Linked DNA regions of Acaryochloris sp. CCMEE 5410. Each later gene encodes a partner of the first gene's protein in a complex. Links are inferred from orthologs where the notes say so. Each region holds a gene or a part of one and is shown in the gene's direction. Other genes may lie near its edges.

Region 1 (17,181 bases):
TCGGGGACTGGATGTCGAACGAATCAGCCATGTGATTAATTACGACATTCCCTACGATACGGAAACATACGTCCATCGCATTGGGCGCACTGGGCGAGCTGGTCGACAAGGAGATGCCATCCTGTTTGTGTCTTCCCGGGAAAAGCGGATGTTGCGCTCCATTGAGCAGGCCACCCGCCAGCCCATTCAGCCCATGCCAATTCCCAGTCATGCGGATATTGCCGATCGCCGGATTGTCCAGTTCAAGCAGGTGATTACAGACACCATAGAAGATCAGGACCTTGGCTTCTTTGAAGACCTGATCTCCAACTATCAACAAGAACAGGACCTGAGCTTACGAGAAATCGCTGCGTCCCTGGCCTACTTAGTCCAAAAAGATAAGCCCTTGGTCCCCCCCAAAGAAGATTTGTCTTCAGACCCAGGCCATGCGGTTCAAACCAGTAACTGGGCCGCTGATTTGGGTAAGCCTTCCCATCAGCAAATGCAGCTCTTCCGCATTGAGGTGGGTCGCCAACATGAGGTAAAGCCGAAGAATATCGTCGGTGCGATCGCAAATGAAGTCAACCTCGCCCCCCGCTACATCGGTCAAATCAAACTGTTTGATACCTTCAGCACGGTCTATCTACCGGAGTGCATGCCGAAGCCCATTTTTCAACATCTCAAACAGGTTCGAGTCCGGGGGCAGAAGTTAAATATTAGTCTGTGCACAAAAGAGGAGCGATCTAGAAAGCGCTCCGGTAAATCCGTCCACAAAGGTCGCCATAAAAAGCATTCTCACCGCAAAGCAAAGGCTGGCAAAAGCTAAATTCGTCAATCCTTTGTCTTTCTCACTCTGAACAACCCTCAGAATGTAGGGATGAGACAACCACAGGATTGACCTTGATCAGAAAAATCTAAAGCATAGCCTCGGTTTATTTTCCTAAACCCGGGGAATAGGGAAGTCTGACCTTATAATGTTCTACAGAACTCGACGAGAACACATCCAACCTCTACTATATGTTTGCTTTAAGCGGCTACGAATATCTATTAGGCTTCTTACTCCTGTGTAGCTTGGTCCCAGCCTTAGCCCTCAGTGCATCCAAAGTCCTTCGTCCCAGTAACCAAGGGGCCGTTCGGCGGACAACCTATGAATCCGGCATGGAGCCTGTCGGTGGAGCTTGGATTCAATTCAACATTCGCTACTACATGTTTGCCCTGGTTTTTGTCATCTTTGACGTAGAAACGGTCTTTCTCTACCCTTGGGCGGTAGCGTTCCATAAACTAGGTGTTTTGGCCTTTATCGAGGCTCTGATCTTTATTGCCATCCTGATTGTAGGTTTGGTTTACGCCTGGCGAAAAGGAGCCTTAGAGTGGTCCTAGTTAGGTTAGATATCCACTCTTCCTCTTTCAAAAAACGTCTTCTTCATTTTCTAGCGCATATCAAAGGAGCAAACGGTGGCAGAGTCCTCTTCCGAATCAACCCAAGACGAACAATCTGTTGCAGAAGAACAAGCAGCACCCATTATTGAAGCAGGTCCTGTCGCCAAGCATCTTACCCAAGCAGGTTTCAAGGTTGAAGCCCTGGGTGCCGATCATCTCGGCGTAGAAATGATCAAAGTGACCGCTGACCAGCTGGTGGATGTGGCAGCTACTTTGGTCGATGACGGATATAACTATCTCATGTGCCAAGGCGGATATGATTCAGGGCCAGGCCAAGAGTTGGTCAGTATGTATCATCTGCTGAAGCTCAGTGATGATGCAGACCGTCCACCAGAAGTCAGAATTAAAGTTTTTCTCTCTCGAAAAGATCCCCGCGTTCCCTCTCTATATTGGGTCTGGAAAGCCTCTGACTGGCAAGAGCGTGAGTCCTATGATATGTATGGCATCGTCTATGAAGGTCATCCGAATCTGACGCGTATCCTTATGCCTGAAGATTGGGTCGGCTGGCCCCTACGCAAGGATTACATCAGCCCTGATTTCTATGAACTCCAGGATGCTTATTAATCCCGTCTAATTTTCGGTCAAGACGAAAGCCCCGCTGATTAAATCAAGCGGGGCTTTCATTTCTCAAAAATATAGCAATATTAGTCGTCGCGGCGGCCAGCAATAAAATCTTCAGTCATCTCGTAGGCTTCCTGATCCGTAAACTGCTGAGGTGGATGTTTCATAAAGAAAGATGAGGGAGAATGGAGAATTCCACCTTTCTTGGCTTGAAGGGCCAGTTTGCAGCAGCGAATAGCATCAATAGACACTCCGGCAGAATTAGGAGAGTCTTCTACAGACAGGCGAAGTTCCAAATTCATCGGCACATCGCCAAATAGCTTCCCTTCCATGCGGATAAAACAGACTTTATTATCCTGTTGCCAGGACACATAATCGCTTGGCCCCACATGAATATCATGATCTTCTAAGCGATCACCCAAAACCGCCTGAACCGCCTCGGTTTTCGACTCTTTTTTCGAGGCGAGGCGACTGCGATTCAGCATATTCAGAAAGTCTGTGTTACCCCCTGTATTAAGCTGATAGGTTCGCTCTAACTTTACCCCACGCTTCTTAAATAAGTCGGACAGAGTGCGATGGGTAATGGTGGCTCCTAGTTGAGCTTTAATATCATCGCCAACAATGGGGAGGTTATTTTGCTTAAACTTCTCGGCCCACAGGGGGTTACTGGCGATAAAAACCGGAATGCAATTAACAAAGCCAACGCCCGCGTCAATTGCACATTCTGCATAAAAGTTCGTAGCTTCTTCGGAACCGACGGGTAAATAGTTGACGAGAATCTCGGTCCCAGAGTCCTTAAGGGTTTTGACAATATCTGCTTTAGACGGTTCTGCTGCCTGACTGAGAATAAACGTATATTCAGGCTTGTGATCGGTCATATGCTCAGAAAAGCCATCCAAGACTTTACCCATAGAGACTTTGACGCCACTGTCGGGAATATTTGGGCAAAAGACCGTGGTGCAGTTAGGCGGAGAAAAAATAGCTTTAGAGACATCCTGACCCACTTTGCGCTCATCAACATCAAACGCTGCAACGACTTCAATATCGTGGGGTTTAAACCCACCGATATCCCAATGCATGATGCCAATGGCGTCCTCAGGGCTTTTAGTTCTGTAATATTCAATCCCCTGAATCAGGGAGCTTGCACAGTTGCCAATCCCTATTATCGCTATCTTGATTTTTTCCACTAAAACTTATCTCCTTCGCAGAATTTAGGGTTTTGAGCAACCTGTTTGTTATCCAACCAAATGGCCGTAATGTAAAGCCCTTCATCTAAAAATTTTGATGGCAGCCAAACAGATACGTTCTTGTGCGAAAAACTGCTAGAGCTGATCGCGACAATCCCTGAATATCAACAACTTTTTGGTGAAACAGTTCAAGAGTCTGATGAAAACACCCTTCCCAAGTAGATACAACGACAAAAGACCAAAACAATTGTTCCAACAGCCCAGGTTCCCATGGGATAAGAACATCATTGGGGTTGGATTCTCGCTTTAGTCTAGGTCCAGCATGCCAAGGAAGAAGATCAAATCTGTTCACCTAGTATGTTAGGGGACAACGGTATAGCGCATATCCCTGCACTCTACTAGAAGATATTAACTTAGCTTTCACCATTCGTTAACCGGAGTTAACCAAAAACCTATGGTAAACCGAAGCGGTACACAAAAGAAGTAAATTCTTGAGATGCCGGAAAATGGCACCAACCCCATATCGAACTTTATGCAGATGGGACGTTGTCGGTATGAGTTGACGATCGCAATGCTGTAGCGAGTCGAGTTGCTGAAATAAAGCGGTGTCAGTTTGGGCTAAAGCAAGGGGTAAACAAGCCCGTTTTCTCTGACATGTATCGCATAACATACAGAGTCTATATCCTTACGAATTGGGAGGTATTGACTAATCACTAGGATGAGTAAGATCTTAGGGTTTGCTGACAAATCAACCTAAAAATCGCACGTTAGATAGAAGTAACGCTCGGTTGAGTTTGACAGCCCTCGTAAATCTAGCAACCTCCATTCGAAAAAGCGGTTGCCTTGACTACAAAACTCAAATTTGATCAGCGCTAAATTTTGGGAAGCTGGTCAATCTCAAAATACTGATAGAACTGATTGGTCACCTGCACCCGGTAAGACCGTCCAGTCGATTGGCGACGTCTTTGCACAAATCCTTGATCAATCAAGTCATGAACATGCTGATAGGCACCTGACCCCCTTAATTCCACCAAATCAGTTTGGGCAATGGGACCTTTCAAGGCAATTGCCGCTAATGTTCTTAAGGCACCTACTCCAATATCAACGGGAACAAGGGTATTCACCATGCTTTTGTAAGTTTGACGGAGTTGCAGGCTATAACCACCATCAGTTTCAACAATTTCTAGAGCACTATCTCGATGGGCATAATCTTGCATTAGTTCGATCAAGGCATCCTCTGCATCATCGCGATCACATTGGGCGTATTCCACAATTTTGCTGAGGGTCAACGGTTGGGCTTTGAGATAGAGAATGGCCTCAATCACCGTTGCTAAACGGGTAGATGCGGCTGTTTCAGTAGTACCAACCACAGTAAACGCTCCTCGAACAATGCAGGGGTAAAGACAATCTGTCTTGCGCCAATGATAGCTTCTCTACCCGCGATCGCAACAATAGGCCAGGATTTAATCCAAATTGCGTCCCGTTAGTTCCACAAAAATATCTTCTAGGTTGGCAGGACGAACCATCATCCCCACCCGATGGGTTTGACGATCCAGATAGTCTTGGGCTGCCGCCAAGGTGGGGAAAAATTGGTAATCCCATTGGGGACGGCTACTTTCTCCCACCTGTTTAACCAACAACCCTTCTCCATGCTGTTGTTTGAGTTCTGCCAGGGTGCCTAGGGCAATCAGTTGGCCCTTGTCGATAATACCGATGCGATCGCACAAGGATTCCACCTCTTCCATATAGTGGGTGGTCAGTACAATTGTCATTCCTTGGTGGTTTAACTCCTGGATAATTTCCCAAATTCTTCGCCTCGATTGGGGATCAAGCCCGACCGTTGGCTCATCCAGAAATAAAATTTGAGGCTGGTGCAGAAGCGCTCTAGCAATTTGCAGTCGGCGCATCATCCCGCCCGACAGTTGGCGGACAACATCTTGCTGTCGCTGCAGCAGGTCAACATAGTCCAAGTAGTGGTGAATTCTATCCTGGCGGAGGGATTTGGGTAAATGGTGCAGGCGGCCATGCATCTCCATATTTTCCCAAACCGTTAGATCCTGATCCAAACTGACCTGCTGCAAAACCACACCAATTTTGCGCTTAATTTTTTGCCCCTGATCAATATCCAGCCCCGCAATCTGAATATTTCCTTGAGACGGTTTGGTGAGGGTGGTCATCATCCGAATCGTGGTTGATTTCCCAGCTCCGTTCGGCCCTAGCAGTCCAAATATCTCTCCTGATTGAATCCCTAAAGACAGGTTATTGACCACTGTAACTTGGTTATAGATTTTGGAAATATTCTGAAGAGAAACAGATGAATTCATGGATGTGATACGATAAATTGTTCCGCCGACTTCATCTCCTTTCGGTTAGGTGGCGTTAAAGTCCACTAAGATTCGAAGTCCATCGTCCTTGTTGAGGTATTTATGGCTAAGCGCCGCAACCTAAAAAAAGAAAAAGCCCTGCGAAATCAAGCTTATGCCCGGAAGTTTCGTAAGCGTTCAGGATCTGGCCGCTTCGGTCGACGTCAGTATAATTCTAATCGTCAAGAATCCAATTCTGACAATCAAAACGGAGATAATCAGGACTCGAACAACTCTTCTGATACAGCCACAGCTTCAGATTAGTCTTTCCTAAAGCCGTTATCCTTGCTTCGGGGGCCTTTTTCCCGAATATATCTAGCTAAACTTGAGTATCCAAGGGTGATGTAACCTTTGGATGCTTTTGTGTGGGCGGGTATAAACTGTACTTGATCCGTCCTCACTCCTTTGTAAGGTTGGTTGATAGGTTGATCGACCTCGTTTTTCTCAGTTTTCTCAGCAAACCCTCTAGTTCCTCTCAGGTTAGTGCTTTTATCTTTTCAGGAAAACATCATGGTTTTCTCAGAGTAAAACCCTAAGATACCGGCAAAAGAGCTGAGAGGAGTATATTAGATGGGATAGATTTCTAATGCTGTTCATTACACAATTAAACGGATTCTTTCACCTTCTTTTGTTATCCTTTGCAAGCTTGAATTAAAGTTGTCAGCCGCATAAAAGCTTAGGGGTACCATCGCAAGAAGACCGAGAACCGTTTAGGCAAAGGGGAGACTATGCAAACCATTCTTGCTGGGGATATTGGAGGCACTAAAACCATTCTGCGCCTCGTTAAAGCTGAACCGTCGCTGTCCCTACCCTCCATTCCCCAACTGACAACCATATCCGAGCAGACTTATCCAAGCCAAGACTTTCCAGACTTAAGCCCTATGATTGAGCAGTTTCTGGCTCAATTCGATACAGGAACGGCCACCCAGGCAGCCTGCTTTGGCATTGCTGGCCCTGTGGTCGATGACACGTCAGAACTCACCAACTTATCTTGGTCTCTAAATGCTCGTCGTCTGGAGTCAGAGTTTGGCATCAACCGTGTTGCCTTGATCAATGACTTTGCTTCAGTGGGGTATGGCATTTTGGGCTTAGGAGAGCAGGATATTGCGACCCTGCAGGCAGTCCCTGCAAACCCGAAAGCCCCCATTGCCGTCATTGGTGCCGGTACTGGATTAGGGGAAGGATTCCTAATGCCGAATACTAAAGGTTATCAAGTCTTTCCCAGTGAAGGGGGGCATGCAGATTTTGCGCCCCGCACACCGATCGAATTTCAGCTGCTCGATTTCTTGCGAGAGGAGATGAAGCTAGACCGGGTTTCTGTGGAACGGGTCGTATCCGGTACTGGGATTGTCTCAATCTATCGATTTCTGCGCAGTTTAGGGCAACATTCAGAGTCATCTGAAATGGCTCAAGTCTTTCAAGCCTGGGAGCACAGGGAGGATACAGCCGAAAATTTAGTTGATCCAGCAGCTGCGATCGCACAAGCCGCATTGCAGAAAACGGATCCCCTTTGCCAGCAAACCTTAACCCTCTTTGTCGAAGCCTATGGAGCCGAAGCCGGGAATCTAGCCTTAAAACTGTTGCCCTATGGGGGACTGTATATTGCCGGGGGGGTAGCAGCCAAAATTTTGCCCCTACTGCAGACAGGTGCATTCCTTAAAACATTTCAAACCAAGGGACGGGTTAGTCCCCTCCTTCATAAAGTCCCCATTCATGTTGTACTCAATCCCAAAGTGGGGCTCATGGGTTCTGCTATTTATGCAGCCCAGCTCTCAGCAGATTCTTAGAATTTATCCGCATAATGGTTGCGTTGATTTCGACTGCTCTGGGAAAGAGTTTTTCGTTTCTATCCCCATCTAATCCTGAGGAGTTTTAGCAGCCCATGACACAATCTTCGTTCTCTGGTGTGAACATCCCTCCCATGGATGTTCATAATCGCAAGCTGGTGAATAACGTTCATCCGCCTGATTGGGTGAATCCTACCCCGGTTGAATGCTATGACCTCGTTGTGATTGGTTCGGGAACGGCGGGTTTAGTTACCGCTAAGGGAGCAGCTGGTTTAGGGGTTGGCCTTAAGGTCGCCCTCATTGAAAAGCATCTGATGGGTGGAGATTGCTTAAACGTTGGTTGTGTCCCCTCCAAATGCCTGATCCGATCTGCCCGCGTCGCTGCTGATATGCGGGATTCTCAACCCTATGGGATTCATCCACCCACCCAGATTGATGTCGATTTTCAAGTCGTGATGGAGCGGATGCGTGAGGTTCGCGCCCGCATTAGTCCCGTGGACTCTGCTGCTGCCGCTGCTAAATCTGGGGTAGATATGTATTTAGGAGAGGGCAAATTTACAGGTCCCAATACCATATCCGTAGATGGTAAAACCCTCCGGTTTAAGAAAGCCGTGATCACCACAGGCGCAAGAGCGGTTCGCCCCCAGATCGAGGGCATTGAAGACGTTGGGTATCTCACTAACGAAACCGTTTTCTCCTTGACGGAGTTACCCCAGCGATTAGCCGTGATTGGAGGTGGACCGATTGGCTGTGAACTCGCCCAATCCTTTCATCGACTTGGTAGTCAGGTGGTGCTCTTCCATCGAGGGGCTCATCTAATGAGTAAAGAAGATGCTGATGCGGCAGAAATTGTCCAGCAAGCATTTTTAAAGGAAGGCATTAAGCTGGTGTTGGCTTGTCAGATGAAGCGGGTCGAACGTACGCCAGCGGGCAAAGTGATTCACTTTGTTTGTGATGGCCGAGAAGAATCCGTGGTGGTTGATGAAATTTTGGCCGGTGCTGGGCGCGATCCCAATGTCGATGGACTCAATCTTGAAGCGGTAGGGGTTGAATATGACAATCGCAAGGGGGTCGCCGTCAACGACTACCTGCAAACCACAAACCCCAAAATCTATGCAGCTGGTGATATCTGCATGAACTGGAAATTTACCCATGCTGCTGATGCCGCTGCCCGCATTGTCCTTAAAAACACTTTATTTTCACCTTTTGGTATTGGTAAATATAAACTCAGCGATCTGGTGATGCCCTGGGTAACGTTCACGGATCCTGAAATTGCCCATGTTGGTTTATATGAGGGAGAGGCCCAGGACCAGGGTATGGATGTTAACACCATAAAAATCCTGTTTGATGATGTGGATCGAGCCCTTGCAGACGGAGAAGAAGATGGTTTCGTCAAAATCCATCTCGCCAAAGGCTCAGACAAAATTATTGGGGCCACCATCGTCGCCCGCCATGCAGGCGAAATGATCAGCGAAATTACCACGGCCATGATTGGCAAAGTGGGTTTGGGCAGTATGGCCAGCGTTATTCACCCCTATCCCACGCAAGCATCTGCTATTAAGCAGGCGGCAGATGCCTACCGTCGCACCTTGTTAACACCAAAAACCATTAAGTTCCTGGGCTTGTTAACCAAACTCTCCTAGTCGCTTACTCAAAAACTCCAAAAATATTTGGCGCATTTTTATAGCCAGTCCATACCTCCTGGCTGTAAGTTTGGGTGTTGTTATCTATATCAAGGAAGATCTGAATGTCCTCAGCTTTAGACGCCAATCACAAGTGGTGGCACGGGGGAGTAATTTACCAGATCTATCCCCTGACTTTTGCCGATGGGAATGGGGATGGGGTGGGTGATTTACGGGGGATTATTCAACGGCTGGATTACCTAAACGATGGCGACCCGGATAAAACGGCTGACTTGGGCATTGATGCCATTTGGCTGTCTCCCGTTAATCAGTCGCCCATGGTGGATAACGGCTACGATATCAGTGATTATCGGGATATTTGCCCCATCTTCGGCACCCTAGCAGAGTTCAAAGAGCTGCTAGAGCAATGTCATATCCGAGGGATCCGGGTGATTATGGATATGGTGCTGAACCATACCTCCAATCAGCATCCCTGGTTTCTTGAATCCAGCACTAGCCAGGACAATCCCAAAAGCGATTGGTACCTCTGGCAAGATCCGGGCTATAAGGATGGGCTTCCCAATAACTGGTTGTCCTATTTCGGCGGGTCGGGCTGGACTTTTAATGAAGACCGTCAGCAATATTACTTTCACGTTTTTAATGAAAACCAGCCTGATTTAAATTGGCGCAATCCTGAGGTGAAGGCCGCCATTTATGACATGCTGCGCTATTGGCTTGATATGGGCGTTGATGGCTTTCGGCTAGATGCCTCTAGCGTCTATAGCAAGGACCAATATTATCGGGATAACCCGGTCAAATTCGGGGCAACCGATAAGAATGCCTACTATAACCAGGATCACCTCTACGACAAAGATCTGCCTGACAACCATGGGATTATTCGAGAAATTCGTGCCCTGATGGACGAGTACGAAGACCGGGTCCTGATCGGTGAGACCTTTATCGACAGCCGTTTATATGACTCCAATAGCTTCTATGGGGTCAATAATGATGAGCTGCATCTCCCCTTTGCCTTTGAATTTCCCTTTAGTCCTTGGTATCCCGGCTATTTACAACGGGAAATCGAAAAGAAGGAGCGCATCACCCCGACTGGGGCTTGGCCCACTTATTTTCTGGATAACCACGATTTACCTCGCCATTTATCTCGCTGGATTGAATGTGCCTTATGCACGAACCCCACGGAAATTGCTAAGGCCGCAGCCACTCTCCTGTTAACGGTACGGGGAACGCCTGTCCTTTACTATGGCCAGGAAATTGGCATGGTAGACAACGAAGATATCCCCCCAGAACTACAACGCGATCAGGCGGTGGTGGCTAGCCCCACAGGAGAGTTGCCCCCCAACCGAGACGGCTCCCGTACGCCGATGCAGTGGGATGGGTCTGCGAATGCTGGGTTTAGCTTTGGTAAGGAGGTTACCCCTTGGCTCCCAGTTCATGCCAACTATCAGGAAATTAATGTCGAAACGACTTTAAAAGATGAGGAGTCGATCTTAAACTTCTACCGCAAGCTACTCTATGTGCGGGCTCAAAGTGAGGCACTCCGGTTTGGCAGCTGGCGGACGCTGATTCATTATCCCTATGAACATATGGCTTATCTGCGGGAGACGGCATCTGAGCAGGTGCTGATCTTGATCAATTTTGCCTATGAGAAACCTTTAGAGTTGGATGAGTCGATCACCCCAGAGGGCTGGACGGTTTTAGCTTCGAACCAATGGGAGTCTGGGAAAACCTTGGCACTCCCTGAGAATTTGCAATCCTTCGAAATTGATGTTTTAAGAAAAGCATAAAGCTCAGGCGAACATCCCAAAATTATTGGTCCGTTTACATAATCTTCATGCAGTTTCAATAGAAATATTCACACCAATTCAGCTTCAGACAAGCGACCTTCAATCGGGTCATACCCTTTCAGCTGTTCGATGGAAATGCCTGAGTCTGACTGAGGAACTTAATCTTACAGACGTGGAGGTTGATTCTGAGCAGCAGGGGATATTACTGTTGTTGAAAGATTGACGCAATAAAGCCGAAAATAGAAGTGTCATCCGAACTATATGTCGATTTTCTATCCATAGACGACACCTGACATATAACTCCTTTGAGGAGGTAGTTCTACGACATCTGGCATCTAATATCCTGATATAGGGACATACATCAGACTGTTGTAATCATAGTTACGTGCGCAATTCAAGTGCTCTCTGAAATCAACAATCCGGAATTTGCTCGCATCAAAACCGACATCGCGGCGCACTCTCGACTCCACGGCTACTATATCCTCGGTCTTGTTTCGATTCACGCCTTTCGTACCGACGGTACCTCGCAAGAGATCATCCTCAAAAAACTCATCGATCACTTCGATGACGACCCGACCGAACCCGATCCAGACTTCGTGCCGGATCACGGATGGACCGATTACGAAACCACTCTCGATCGTGCACGTGCTCACACCATTGAATCACTGGTTGGTGGTCGCCCTATCGGTCATGCAAACGAAACAATGTCTGAACAGATGGCCGGTGAATTGTTCGATCGCTTTGTCGCAGTTTGTGGCACAAATCCTCGGTTCTATATTGGGCTTGGTATTGGTGATCGCAAATATGCGTTCATGTACGGTGTATTGATTGTCGCGGATGATCGTGCTGGAATACTATGGATCGTCGAGAGTGATTGACGAAAAGTGCACATAACCGGAGCCACGGGCCGCGCGGGGCCTGAAATCAATGTCGTTCGCCGCGGTCCTGTGAACGGTGACGTAAGATTTCATTGACACCAAAGCATCCAAAATTCAACTTCTTTTAATTCTGGAATGTAGATCAGGGGGACAGTCACTACAATACCAACCGTCTACATGGAAGAAACTATTTCTCTGAAGTTTCTCTGGGTAAGGGTTTTGCGGGTGGGGTGATGTTGCGATCGCTCACGCACCACCTCAACTAGATGAATCAGTACAGTTCTAAGCAATGTAGATCAGATTGTTCTAGGAGTTCTTGAATAGCTTCCTGTCCAGCACGGATGAGAGCTTCAACTTGATGTGTAGGTGAATTTCCACACCTTAGCCAAACTACTTTTGGGGGAGAACCTTACAATCGACTTCGGGCGTAAGCACAGAATCGGGGATGTATGGCTCAAAGAAAAACGGGTCAAGGACAATAGATCCTGTACCCGAATCAAAAACTTGTCATGAGCCTAACATCGCAATTGCCAACCGTACTAGAGCATCACGAATTTCTAGAACAGGTCGAAGCACTCAAAGAAGCACCCAGCCTGAGTCAGATGGTTTATATCGTTCTGCAAATGGGTTTGTTTTTGGCTCGCTGGCTTCTGGAGGATGAACTCTCACGGCGAGCAAAAACAGTATTGGAATGGCCGAGGTGTCCCACTTGCGGAACCCGCTTGCACTCGAAGGGATGGGAATCTCGTCAGATGCAGACACTGGTGGGAAATATTGCCTGAAAGCGACGGGTGGGTCGTTGTCCCCACAGGTGTCCAGGTAGTCTATCCGCTCCTTTGGATCAATCCATTGGGATTACCTCCTATCAGCACAGCAGTGAAGAATTGGTTCGTCTAGGCTGCTTGTTAAGTCTATTTATGCCCTATGAACTGGCCAGTTGGATGCTGAGTCAGTGGAGTGGTTTATCCGTCAGCTCATCAAGCTTGTGGAGTTGGGTGCAAGTCATGGGCAACAAAGCTTATCAGGAGCTAGAGACTCAACTCAAAGCTCAAGCCTCAGGTGACCAGACTCCTTGTGAAGCGATTTCAGAGGTGTTGTCTGTTCTACCTTTGGCCATTGCTGCTGACGGTGTGATGGTGCCCTTTCGCCCCACCCCGAAAACCCCAAGGGAAAATCCAGTGGCGAGAAGTCAAAGTTGCTATCTTAGCCCGCCTAGGAACACGGGGCACCCGAGCACAAAAGCGTGTCCCCCAACTACTACGTCGAAGACTGGTGGCAGTATTGGGCGATATCGACCAGTTCATCCCCTTACTGCACCTCGAAGCCCGCAAACAAGACTTTGAATCGGCCCCAAGCGTCATCTGGTTGAGTGATGGGGGCGAGGCTTCTGGCGAGTCTACCGCACCTTGTTCTCTCACTGTGCTGTGGCAGTTCTCGATTTCTTTCATGCAGCAGGCCATCTTGCACGAGCAACAAAAGCGATGTTTGGGGATGCTCGCTCTGCTCAAGCCCAAGCCTGGTTTCGGCGCTGGCGACACCAATTGCGACATGGGCAACACCTATTAGTATTGCGGTCCTTGACGATGTTGATTCACTCACAATTGTTTACGGGCAAATCTTTTACGACGTTGCTCCAGGTACAGGCTTATTTCCAGCGCCATCTGCGACACATCCAATATCGCCACTTTGAACAACTACAGATACCGCTGGGGTCAGGAATGGTCGAAAGTGCTTGTAAGTGGCTGATTCAACAGCGCTTTAAGGGGGTTGGTATGCGCTGGAGTGAGGATGGTTTCAATCATCTACTCATGCTGCGGCTTGCCTGGGTCAATCAACGGTTTGACTCCCTATTCCCAGGGGTAACCATTCCGAAGTCTAAGGCATCCCCGATCCATTAGCTACGCCCATCGACTTCTCTCTGCAAAATCTGCATCTTGGATCACAGTGCAGAAGTCGTTTAACTTAACTCCCAAATCTCTTTATCTGTCTTCTCTGCTAGCCCATGCAACTGGACATGGCTGGCTTTAGGGAAAACATCAGCCCAGCGAGTCACCAGTTTTCGGCTTAAATTTTGATCAAATAGTAGGTTTAAGCAGCACTCACCGAAGCGACTAAACGATGATCCCGATCAGCCGCAAATTCTAAACAGGCTCTAATGTCTGCTTCTGTCAATTCTGGAAAGTCATCAATAATCTCAGCAACAGACATACCAGCGGCTAACCAGCCCAGAACATTGTAAACCGTTATCCGCATCCGACGAATGCAAGGCTTACCACCACGCTTATCTGGCTCAATAGTGATGATGTCGCGGTAGCTCATAATCCAGTTATTACGCTTATTATGTACATCTAAGTCTAGAGCAGGCTAACACTGTGCTGCAATGGACGGAACCAAGAAGCCAAGGCTGCTGGCTGCCGTTGAATTTTGCCGTTAGATTTCATTGACACCAAAAAAGCACCCAAAATACAACGTCCTTTAATTCTTGAATGTAGATCAGGAGGACAGTGGCCATAATGCCAACTGTCTATATGGAAGAAACTATTGCTCTGAAGCTTCTCTGGGTAGGGGTTTAGCCGGTGGTGTGATGTTGCGATCGCACAAGAACTGATCCACCCGGTCCAAAAAGGCCATATCCTCCTTGGGAAAGTTCACAGAAATTGGTTGTTTTTTCGCAAACCACCCCCGTTTGGGAGAGGGTACAGGCCGTAAAAAGTCAAAGGCCTGATTAAATTTTTGGGGCGTGGTCATAATCGGTGCATCCAAATGGCAGGGAATAATGCGGCGAAAATTCCATTGCGCCACTTGATCTGCCCACTGGAGCACCACCTCAGGATTGCGGTTAAAAATCAGCTTTCGCAGAATGGGGGCGACAATCGGATTTCCATTTTGGCGAAACGTATCGAAGGCTCTCTTCCAGTCAGGATTCCACTGGACGGGGAATAAGCCAAAATAAGCTTTCTTGGATCGATCAGGGGCCTGCCGAGCATCCTTAAAGGTTTGTTTGGTGTTAACAACGTCCAACACGCTCGGCTGGAAATAAAAGGCGAATAAAGCCATGCGCTGCCACCCTTTGCGCCGAACCGTTGGCGAATCTTCAACCACATCGAAGGCATTATCCTTGGCATGGAACAGCATAGGATAGGGCGAAAACTGCAATACCTGAGGCGGGTTTACAGGAATAGAAACAATCGAATCCGTAATCAATAGGGTTTTGGTTGGTTTGTGATAGAGGGCGACTTCTTCAAATGGCCCGAGACCTAAATCCACCGGTCCTAAAATGGCATAGTCAAATTCATCGGCAAAGGGCGTATCGGCACTGCTAGCCGGAAGTTTTTGGGTTTGACGGCCAGATAGCCCCAGCCAACTCAAGGGAATATTGAGTGGAAACGTCCATTGGCTGGGAGAGACAAAAACTTGGGCTTTGGGGAACCGTTTAGAGAAAGGTCCCGTAAACACCTTATGCTCAATTCCGGATGCAGTCGGCAGGATGATGTATTTAATCTCACCATGCTGTTCAATCAGATCTTTGACCAGGCGGATACATTCCCGTGTGGGGGCAACTGGCGCATACACCAACAACCCTCCTGCAGCCAGTTTAATAACGGTCATCCGCACCGGAATAATCACATAGAGAATGCCCTGGAGCTGCTCAAAGGTCCAAATCTTTCCTTTGACAATCTCTCTGCAGAGGGTCCGACGTTGACCATAGGGGTACAAGGGCACAAAAGGCCAATAGGGCCATGACCAATCCCTGGAGCGTTGGGGTTGTTTGGGTTCTGATTGATTTTGCTCGCTTCTCTGGGTTGTTGCCACTACCACGCATCCACACTTCAATGATTGCCGCAAAGCGATCGTCTTTGCCTCAATTTAAGAGTGTAGACAAATCCTTGGCTAAAATGTTTGGCATCAAGAAATATTCTCTGGGTCAGCCGAGTCAGCAGACCGACCGATACAGACATCGATTATTGACAGAAGCTAGGACTGCGGCCAATTTAGAGAAGGGTTGATAAGTTGGTTTTGCTCTTGTACTGGCAAAGGAGAGCCAGGCAGCAAATTGGGCCAAGAATTTGACAGCCAAAATAGGGTAACCATGAGCATGACAATCATCGTGGCATGACTGAATACGACGAGGGTCTTGAACTGACTATCCATAATTGGCCTCTCTCTGTAATGCTAAAAGTAGGCTGCCGACGTAGCGATATGAGTCTACAGTGCCACAGGGAGATTCTAAACGGTCAGTTCTTTATATAAATCAAAGAAAAAAGGCCCCAAAAGTATATTTTAGAGCCATTAGCAGGTGATATCTGCATTAGAGGATTTATAGAAGCTTGCGCCCCTATGCCTATATATCGGTCGGCCCTGGAGTTTTTACGCAAGTTCTGGGAAAGATTTAGAAAAATATTTTGGTCGTGCCTGAAAATGCTTACGCCCAAAGGATTTCATAAGATAAAAATTTATACAGGAACTCAACATCAGTTCCTTTTCTCTGTTGCTAGCTCATTGAGAACTGCACCGAGAGCATTCAAGGTAGGATCAAAACCACTAGCGTTAAATCTTAGTCAACATGGCCAAGCGTTCTTCTTCCTCAGTCTCTGATCAAGCTTCTTCTCCAGAGGATCAGGACTTTACGAATTCCATGCGCATTGTCGGTGGGGTCGGCTGGTCCAGCGTCATGACCTTAATCATTGGTATTGTCTTGGTGCTAATCCCTCAATATCCAAGACCCTGGCTGTGGTATGTCATTCCTTTGTGGGTTGCATTATCAGGATTGGGCGTCTTTTTACAATGGTCCGTTGCCAGAGGCCCCTGCCCAAAGTGTGGTTTGGTTCAATCCGTACCCCCAACCTTGAAGCGCTGCCCCAACTGTCGCAGCTATCTGAAAGCGGTTGATCGAAAAATCGTCAAAGTGGGCTAGAACAATTCCCATTCAGGAGATGACAACATTTTGAGCTGCTGAATTCGATGGCTGAAGTAGCTATCGTCTAGGCGACAGTTATCGTGGACCTTGGCTGACTTTAGGCCAATGGACCATTGCCAGATGTGGGCCGCCTGGGAAAAAGGCTGAATGGAGTCTTCTTCCTTGGGAGTCACAGCCTGAACGGTCTGATAGCCCTCTAGGAATGAGTTGCGGACCTTCTTTTCCATGCCAGTGCGAGCTGATACATGAAGGAACTTGGCTAGCTCAAAGGCCCGCCAACCATACCCACATTGGTCAAAGTCAAATAAGGTGACTTGGTTATCGTCGGTGAAATGAACATTGCCACTATGGGGATCGCCCCAGCACACACTCCAAAAAGGCGGATCTTTGGGCATGCCTTGCAGTTTGTTTTTAATTTCAGCAATGATTTCGATGATGTATTCCCGATCTTTAGGGCGATGTTGTAGAAAGGGTGCGATCGCATCTAAGGAATCATCTAACAAATAATCAAGGGTTAACGGTTGCCGATGGGCCTGGCTATGAAAATCCGTCGCGACTTGATGGAGCCGACCAATGGTTTCCCCCAGTTTCTGACCTTGGGTATAGTTCAGATCTCCCAGAGGGACCTGGCCCGGCGCAAA
Region 2 (8,938 bases), on another replicon or contig:
TGTGAGCGTCTCCCTTTTGACTTACCCGAAGCGGAAGAAGAATTGGTCGCCGGTTACCAAACCGAATATGCAGGCATGAAGTTTGCTCTGTTCTATTTGGGGTCCTACGTCAACCTCGTACTGTCCTCAATTTTGGTAGCGGTCCTCTACTTTGGCGGTTGGGACCTTCCTATTCCAGCAACCATGATTGCGGACTGGATTAATGTCGATCCCAACAATGCCATTTTTGAGTTAGTGACGGCTGGCCTAGGCTTGGTAATGACCCTGCTGAAAGCCTATTTCTTCCTGTTCCTAGCTATTTTGTTGCGCTGGACCGTTCCTCGCGTCCGTATTGACCAGCTTTTAGATTTTGGTTGGAAATTTTTACTGCCTGTGGGATTGGTGAATCTCCTTCTAACCGCCGGTCTGAAATTAGCGTTTCCTTTTGCCTTTGGTGGATAGGCACAAGGTAAATTTTCTAAACTTAAAACTAACGCCAGCCTTCATCTGCCGACATCTGAGAGTGAACATCCATGCTCAAGTTTCTGAATCAAGTCACCAGTTACGGAAAAGAATCTTTCCAAGCAGCTCGTTACATTGGCCAAGGTCTAGCCGTGACCTTCGACCATATGAAACGCCGTCCGATTACGGTGCAGTATCCCTATGAAAAGCTGATTCCTTCCGAGCGATTTCGCGGTCGCATTCACTTTGAATTTGACAAGTGCATTTCTTGCGAAGTCTGTGTTCGAGTATGCCCGATTAATCTGCCCGTAGTGGATTGGGAATTCAATAAGGAGATCAAGAAGAAGCAGCTCAAGCACTACAGTATTGACTTTGGGGTCTGTATTTTCTGTGCCAACTGTGTGGAATACTGTCCCACAAACTGTCTCTCGGTCACCGAAGAGTATGAGCTATCGACCTTCGATCGCCATGAGCTGAACTTCGATAACGTAGCGATGGGACGTTTACCCTACAAAGTGACGCAAGATCCAATGGTCACCCCCATTCGCGAGTTTGCTTACTTACCAGAATCAGAAATGGATGGTCATAACGTGGACCATATGGCACCCAGAGCTGGGCAAACCCCCGCCGAGATTGTAGCCAGCACACCGCAACCCGAAACCAAGGAGGGCTAATCAGTGAATCTTGCAGAAGGGGTTCAGCTCGTCTCCCTCATTCTCTTGTCTGTCATGATGCTTGGAGCTGCTTTGGGAGTGGTTCTTTTTGAAAGCATTGTTTACTCAGCGTTTACCCTAGGTGCAGTCTTTATAAGCATTGCGGGTCTCTACATTTTGCTGAATGCAGACTTCGTATCGGCGGCCCAAATCCTGATCTATGTGGGTGCGGTAAACGTCCTAATTCTGTTTGCGATCATGTTGGTCAATAAAACAGAAGACTTTAAACCCTTACCCAGACGCTGGATTCGCAAAGTTTCTACCGCTTTTGTGTCCTTGGCCCTGTTTACCCTGCTGGCAACCATGGTCCTGCAAACCAACTGGCCGGTGGATATGGCCCTCACACCTCCTGCTTCCTCTGTAGAAACTATTGGCATCCATTTCTTCACAGATTATTTGTTGCCCTTTGAATTGGCTTCTATTCTTTTGCTGATGGCCTTGGTCGGTGCAGTCGTCTTAGCCCGCCGGGAAACCATTATTGGTGAAGAAACCGCCATTGTGGGAGAAGAGCCAGCGCCAGTACTAGAATTACCAGAGCGCCCCAAAGAGCCTGTTGCTTAGCGCTGAATCCGTTTTTAAGTCTTGGAGAATTTTAGAGAATCCCTATGAACCTTGAGTTCTTTTTACTCTTAGCGGCTGCCCTATTTTGTATTGGCATCTATGGTCTAGTGACCAGCCGTAACGCAGTCCGGGTATTGATGTCGGTAGAGCTACTGCTGAATGCCGTTAATTTGAATTTAGTGTCCTTCTCCAACTTTTTGGATGGCCAAAGTATTAATGGTCAGGTATTTACCGTATTTGTCATTACCATTGCGGCCGCCGAAGCGGCAGTTGGTTTGGCGATTATCCTCTCCATCTACCGCAACCGTGACACAGTCGATATGGAGCAGTTCAATTTGCTGAAGTGGTAGCAGGCCGTCTTATCTTGGAGACAAGAGTGGCGATCTCACTGCTAGGCTGATTATGCTTGAGATGTAGCGCATCGCAACCTGCATGAGAGATCAGCTCAAAACCCAACTTCAAATTTTAGGACTCTGTGCAATCGCACTTTGGAGCATCCAACTGATCAATTGGATGACGGGTGATTCACTGATTCAGTTTGGTATTCAACCCCGTAGCCTTGTTGGCCTACGGGGTATTCTATTTGCGCCTTTTCTACACGGCAACTTCAGACATCTAATCGCGAATACAGCTCCTTTCTTGGTCTTGGGCGGATTGGTGATGGTACGGCGGATTATGGACTTTTTCTCCGTCAGTTTGATTGTGATGGTGGTGGGTGGTCTAGGCACCTGGCTGATTGGCGGCAGTAATACCCTTCATATTGGGGCCAGTGGCTTGGTCTTCGGTTACCTCGGCTATCTTCTATTTCGGGGATACTTTGAGCGCAGTTGGCCTGCCATTACCCTGTCGGTGTTTGTGTCGATTGTCTATGGCAGTATGCTGTTTGGCTTGTTGCCAACTATGCCTCATATTTCCTGGGAAGGCCACCTGTTTGGTTTTATTGGGGGCGGACTGGCGGCCAAATGGCTAACCGCAAAACCCAAATCAGCAGCCTAATTGCCCCAAGAAGCCTACAAATAAGCGGTAGAATTATTAAGTAATTTTTCAAAATGTTACTATGCCCCGCCGCGCTAATGCTCCCAAACAAGAGAAGAAAGCAGCGGCCAGTCGTTCCTCTCCCAATGGTCGGGTCAAGAAAACGAAGATTCCCGCCGACCATCGGATTCGAATTCGGGGAGCCCGTCAGCATAACCTCAAAAATATTGATTTAGACCTCCCCCGCGATCAGCTGATCGTCTTTACGGGCGTGTCGGGGTCAGGAAAATCTTCCCTGGCCTTTGACACCATCTTTGCGGAAGGGCAACGACGCTATGTGGAATCCCTCAGTGCCTATGCCCGCCAGTTCTTAGGCCAGGTTGATAAACCTGATGTGGATGCCATTGAGGGTCTGAGTCCCGCCATTTCCATCGATCAAAAATCCACCTCCCACAACCCTCGATCCACAGTGGGTACGGTCACCGAGATCTACGATTATCTGCGCCTACTGTACGGACGGGCAGGAGAACCACACTGTCCCCATTGCGATCGTGCCATTACGCCCCAAACCATTGACCAGATGGTTGATCAGGTGATGGACCTGCCGGAGAAAGCGCGGTTCCAGATTCTGGCCCCCGTGGTTCGCGGCAAAAAAGGCACCCATAAAAAGTTGCTGTCTAGTCTGGCTTCGGAAGGATTTGTCCGGGTGCGGGTGAATGGTGACGTGCGAGAACTGAGCGATGCCATTAATCTGGATAAAAACTTCAAGCATGACATTGAAGTGGTGGTGGATCGGCTAGTGATGAAGCCGGGGATTGAGGAACGACTCGCGGATTCCCTCTCCACTGGACTGCAACGGGCTGAAGGCATCGTGATGGTAGAGATCCTGCCTGCCCCCTCCGATAAGGTGGTGCCCATTACCCAGGCCAAGTCGCTGAAAGTTGCCGAGGCAGAAGGCAGCTACGGTGACGAAACCCAACCCAAACTCTCTGTCTTCTCCGAGAACTTTGCCTGTCCCGAGCATGGGGCAGTGATGGAAGAACTCTCCCCTCGTTTATTTTCCTTTAACTCTCCCTATGGGGCCTGCCCAGAATGTCATGGCTTGGGGAGCCTTAAGGTCTTTTCCGAAGATTTAATTGTCCCGGACCCCAATTTGCCCGTCTATGCCGCCATTGCTCCCTGGTCGGAGAAAGACAATACCTATTACTTCTCGCTGCTCTACAGCGTGGGGCAGGCGTTTGGGTTTGAGCTACAAACAAGCTGGGCCGATCTAACGGACGAGCAATGCCATATTGTTTTACATGGCACCAAAGAACCCATCTATATGGAAGTGGATTCTCGCTATCGGGAATCGAAGGGCTATCACAAACGCTATGAGGGCGTGATTCCGCTGCTGGATCGGCATTATCGGGAAACCACCTCCGAGCAGTATCGGCAAAAGCTAGAAAAATATCTGATTCAGCAGCCCTGTGAAGTATGTGGGGGGCGGCGACTGAAGCCAGAAGCCTTATCAGTGCGGATGGGCCAATTCTGCTTGCCCGATCTGACCAGCGCTTCTATTCGCGACTGCTTGGAACGGATTAATGCCATGACCTTGAGTGCTCGCCAGGCCAAAATTGGGGAGCTGGTACTCAAAGAAATTAAGGCCCGATTGCAGTTTTTACTGGACGTGGGGTTGGACTATCTGACCCTAGATCGAACCGCCATGACCCTATCGGGAGGAGAGGCCCAGCGAATTCGTCTGGCGACTCAAATTGGTGCGGGTCTAACGGGGGTTCTCTACGTTCTGGACGAGCCTAGTATTGGCCTACATCAGCGGGACAATCACCGGTTGCTACAAACCCTAACCAAGCTGCGGGACCTTGGCAACACTTTGATTGTGGTTGAGCACGACGAGGATACAATTCGAGCGGCAGACCACCTAGTGGACATTGGCCCTGCCGCAGGGGTGCATGGCGGCGATATTGTTGTGCAGGGGGGCTTAGAAGAACTGCTGGATAACGATGAATCCTTGACGGGGGCTTATCTGTCTGGGAAACGAGTGATTCCTACCCCGCCTGAACGCCGAGCTGGGAATGGCCGAGCACTGCGCCTCCATAATGCCTATCGCAACAACCTCCAAAGCCTGGATGTGGAAATTCCCTTGGGTAAGCTGGTCTGTATTACCGGGGTCTCGGGGTCGGGGAAATCGACCTTGATGAATGAGCTGCTGTATCCGGCGTTGCAGCATCACTTGGGCTTTAAGGTGCCGTTCCCAATTGAGTTAGATCGGGTGGCGGGCCTAAAAAGTTTGGATAAAGCCATCGTCATTGACCAATCCCCTATTGGCCGCACGCCTCGTTCTAACCCCGCCACCTATACGGGGGTGTTTGACGTGATTCGGAGTGTGTTTTCGGAAACGGTGGAAGCCAAGGCCCGTGGCTATAAACCCGGTCGCTTTTCCTTCAACGTTAAGGGCGGGCGCTGTGAAGCCTGCGGTGGGCAAGGCGTGAATGTAATTGAGATGAATTTCCTGCCGGATGTCTATGTGCAGTGCGAGGTGTGTAAGGGGGCACGGTATAACCGGGAAACACTACAGGTGAAGTACAAGGGTAAGTCGATTGCGGATGTGCTGGCGATGACGGCGGAGGAAGCCCTGAAGTTTTGTGAGAATATCCCTAAGGCAGCGAATAAGCTGCAAACGATGGTGGATGTGGGGCTAGGCTATGTACGGCTGGGACAAACGGCTCCAACGCTGTCGGGTGGGGAAGCGCAGCGGTTGAAGTTGGCGACGGAGTTGTCTCGACGGGCAACGGGGAAGACGCTATATCTGATTGATGAACCGACGACGGGGTTGTCTTTTTATGATGTTCACAAGCTGCTGGATGTGTTGCAGCGGCTAGTGGATAAGGGCAATTCAGTATTGGTGATTGAGCATAATTTGGATGTGATTCGCTGCTCGGATTGGGTGATTGATCTGGGGCCGGATGGTGGTGATCGAGGCGGTGAGTTGGTGGCAACGGGTACGCCAGAGACGGTTGCGAATGTCGCTGAGTCTTATACAGGCCAATATCTCAAGCAAGTACTAGCTTTGCACCCTCCAACTATTGCTGCTGACACTTAAATCCGACAATTCTAGTTTTAGAATATACTTGCGAGTTTTCGCAAAAGTCGAGGGAGGGTGAGGTTTTTCCCGATTGTCGATGCTATATGTGTCAATTGGGACAGTGGGAGAGCAGTAAAGCGATACCTTTCAGTTCAAAGCTTCACTGAATCAAGTCCACTGATATATGCCATACAAACTGGATGATACACCTCTTCAAAAGTCACTAGCCCAGTTTAGTCATCAGTGATGGACATATGCAGGCTAGCCTTGATATTTATAATCAACCGAACAGATTTAAAACTAACGAAGACACTCGGATTCTGGACTCAAAAAATCTCAAGCAAGGTGTAATTGAGTTGAAGGGTCATTCAGGCTATGTCAATGGTATGGTCTTCAACTCCGACAATCGTCAAGTCCTTTCATGCTCTTCAGATAAAACGTTACGGCTGTGGGATATCGGCAGTGGAAAAAATCTTAGAGTGATGAAGGATCACACAGACACCGTATTGAGTGTGGCTTTTAGTAACGACGGTCGCCAAGCACTCTCAGGATCATCTGACAGAACAGTAAGGCTGTGGGATATTGAAAGCGGAAAAAATCTTAGAGTGATGACGGGGCATGCTGACATCATCTGGAGCGTGGCCTTCAGTGCTGACGGTCGCCTGGCTCTCTCAGGTGCTGAAGACCGAACAGTAAGGTTATGGGATGTAGAAAGTGGACAACTCCTACGTTTGATGAAGGGCCATACTGGCACTGTACTGAGCGTAACCTTCACTATCGATGGCCGATTTGCACTCTCAGGTTCTGATGACAGGACAGTGCGGGTATGGGACTTAGAAAGCGGACGCACCCTACGAGTAATGGAAGGCCATGATTCCTCCATATGGACCGTGGCCTTTAGCGCTGATGGCCGATTTGCACTCTCAGGTTCTGATGACAGAACAGTGCGAGTATGGGACTTAGAAAGCGGACGCACCCTACGTGTGATGGGAGGCCACACTGAATTTGTCATGAGCGTAGCATTCAGTGCTGACGGTCGCCTGGCTCTCTCAGGTGCTGAAGACTGTACGATGCGGCTTTGGGATGTGGAAAGCGGACAGTCCTTGCGAGTGATGAAGGGCCACACTGCCTCAATCAATAGCGTAGCCTTCAGCTCAGACGGTCACCGTTGTTATGCATCTGCAATCAATGGTGTTCTACGTTGGTGGTAGGTGTCTTATAAGACACCACAAATAGCCAACAATCAGATCAAACGGCTGCATTACACTTTGGAAGCAGAAGACCAAGATGCACTGGATAACGAAAGTAAAGATCGTGCTCTGGTTGGTGATGTCATCTCAATTGTTGCTTTAGCTGGCCAAATCTCCCGTGAATTCACTGTCAGTGACCACGGCCTTGACATGGAGATTGAATTTAAGAATGATTATGGCGAAGCAACGGGTAAACGCCTTTACTTACAGCTCAAATCAGGTGACTCTTATCTGTCAGAAAGAAAACAAGATGGAGTGGAAATCTTTAAAATTCCCAAGCAGCGGCATGTTGAATACTGGATGAATCAAGCATATCCAGTCATGCTAGTTATTCGCACTTCCGAAGGCGAAATTCGCTGGATGGAGATTAGGGAGTATCTGAAACGGAAAACCCTCAATGGCACAAAACAGATTCGACAAATCGAATTTATTGGTGAGCGCTTCAACGTTACAAGCGTTAGATGTTGGCGGGAGAAGACTCTTCATTCCTAATCTAACCTGAGTTCGGGATAAAGAAATACGAGAAATCCTTTTCAGGTATACGGTTCAGAAAATCAACCGTTGAACTAAACCATCTCTTATTGATAATCAGTCCGCTTTATTAAGAATAATCCCTATATCGGAGCTTATTCGCAGATGTCTAAGCCAAGCGAAAATCATAAAAGGCGCAAAATCAATAGTTTCAGAGATTGCTTATCCCGAACTCAGGTTAATCTATGCAACTAGAGCAGTCCCCACATACGTATCTCAAAAAAGTTGGCATCATCGGTGCAGGCCCCGCAGGACTAGCCGCAGCAATCGCCCTCAGAAAACAAGGCATAGAAGTCCACATCTATGAACGCGCCAAAGCCTTTCGACCCATTGGTGCTGGCGTAACCCTATCCCCCAACGGAGTCAGAAGCCTAGCCGCCATTGATGCCGATATTGTTCAACAACTCAAACAACAAGGTTCAAAACTTAATCGCTTCAGAATCAGAACCGCTAGAGGATGGCCCCTTCTTAACCGACCTGTCAAAGATGACGATTACGATCAGCCCTTTCTAGCCGTGCGCTGGTTTAGCCTCCAGGAAATATTGAGGACCAAACTCCCTTCAGAAACCCTTCACCTCAATCACCAACTCATTCACTTTGACCAGAGCCAACAAAGCGTAAATCTGTCCTTTAAAAATGGCGAAACGGCAACCGTTGACCTACTCATTGGCGCAGACGGCATCCGCTCCATCGTCCGCAAACAACTCTTTGACCTAGAAGACCCAGCTTATGGCGGCTGGATGACCTGGCGTGGCGTCCAAAAATATCAGCATCCCTTGCTTCCCCCTCACCACACCACCATTTTTGCCAAGCGAGGCAAAAGCTTAATCCTCCTAGATAACGGCCAAGGCTATATCTCATGGGCATTAGAGATGGCCATACCTCATGGCCATCGCTCCCCACATCCCGAAGCAGCCAAAACCCAAGTCCTGCAGGAACTCTCCAAATGGCATTCTGCCCTACAAGAACTGGTGAACCTCACAGATGCAGTCACCATCGTTGAAAGACCCGTATGCGAACCTATGATCTTGCCCCAATGGAGCAACGGCAGAGTCACCCTAGTCGGGGATGCCGCCCATCCAATGGCACCTTTCTTAGGACAAGGCACCAACACCACCTTTGAAGACGTGTGGGCCTTATCCACCTGTTTATCTCAACAGGACAATCTAGCAAACGCTCTGAAAAACTACGAAAACAGCCGTATTGAACGCGCCCATACCATTCAATATCGGACGATGTATTCCGCTGCTCAAATGCGTAAACCTTTTCTACGACCTCGATGGTTCAAAACATCCTTAGGAAAAGTACCAGACCAGGCCAAAGTCAACGAAAAGGTATTTTCAGATTGGCTCTACCAGTATGAGCTAACCACTAAATCCACT

Evidence for each region.
Region 2: the proteins of ndhC (region 1) and ON05_RS12195 are in contact, whole or in part, in a cryo-EM structure (PDB 7NYH), measured with the Escherichia coli proteins. The link is inferred for Acaryochloris sp. CCMEE 5410 from one-to-one orthologs.

The regions. Positions count from the first base shown.
Region 1 is NZ_AFEJ02000002.1:126,463-143,643, forward strand. The notes cover bases 1-2,677. They hold ndhC (photosynthetic/respiratory NAD(P)H-quinone oxidoreductase subunit C), read left to right. Parts: upstream 1-996; coding sequence 997-1,359; downstream 1,360-2,677. Other genes in these bases: ON05_RS21345 (DEAD/DEAH box helicase), read left to right, coding at 1-805; ON05_RS21355 (NAD(P)H-quinone oxidoreductase subunit J), read left to right, coding at 1,435-1,983; ON05_RS21360 (inositol-3-phosphate synthase), read right to left, coding at 2,064-2,677. Outside these bases: more of ON05_RS21360, read right to left, coding at 2,678-3,167; ON05_RS21365 (hypothetical protein), read right to left, coding at 3,598-3,837; SMC-Scp complex subunit ScpB, read right to left, coding at 4,040-4,537; ON05_RS21375 (ABC transporter ATP-binding protein), read right to left, coding at 4,631-5,491; ON05_RS21380 (hypothetical protein), read left to right, coding at 5,594-5,794; ON05_RS21385 (glucokinase), read left to right, coding at 6,259-7,317; ON05_RS21390 (mercuric reductase), read left to right, coding at 7,413-8,960; ON05_RS21395 (alpha-glucosidase), read left to right, coding at 9,065-10,744; ON05_RS21400 (hypothetical protein), read left to right, coding at 11,143-11,622; ON05_RS21410 (DUF433 domain-containing protein), read right to left, coding at 13,711-13,941; ON05_RS21415 (DUF4336 domain-containing protein), read right to left, coding at 14,161-15,435; ON05_RS21420 (hypothetical protein), read left to right, coding at 16,187-16,537; ON05_RS21425 (phosphotransferase enzyme family protein), read right to left, coding at 16,534-17,181. UniProt on the Escherichia coli protein: NDH-1 shuttles electrons from NADH, via FMN and iron-sulfur (Fe-S) centers, to quinones in the respiratory chain. The immediate electron acceptor for the enzyme in this species is believed to be ubiquinone.
Region 2 is NZ_AFEJ02000001.1:2,664,885-2,673,822, forward strand. What follows is about bases 1-2,916. They hold ON05_RS12195 (NADH-quinone oxidoreductase subunit J), read left to right. Parts: upstream 1-1,118; coding sequence 1,119-1,715; downstream 1,716-2,916. Other genes in these bases: nuoH (NADH-quinone oxidoreductase subunit NuoH), read left to right, coding at 1-441; ndhI (NAD(P)H-quinone oxidoreductase subunit I), read left to right, coding at 513-1,115; nuoK (NADH-quinone oxidoreductase subunit NuoK), read left to right, coding at 1,760-2,065; ON05_RS12205 (rhomboid family intramembrane serine protease), read left to right, coding at 2,148-2,711; uvrA (excinuclease ABC subunit UvrA), read left to right, coding at 2,773-2,916. Also shown: more of uvrA, read left to right, coding at 2,917-5,793; ON05_RS12215 (WD40 repeat domain-containing protein), read left to right, coding at 6,030-6,986; ON05_RS12220 (DUF4365 domain-containing protein), read left to right, coding at 6,987-7,517; ON05_RS12225 (NAD(P)/FAD-dependent oxidoreductase), read left to right, coding at 7,742-8,938. UniProt on the Escherichia coli protein: NDH-1 shuttles electrons from NADH, via FMN and iron-sulfur (Fe-S) centers, to quinones in the respiratory chain. The immediate electron acceptor for the enzyme in this species is believed to be ubiquinone.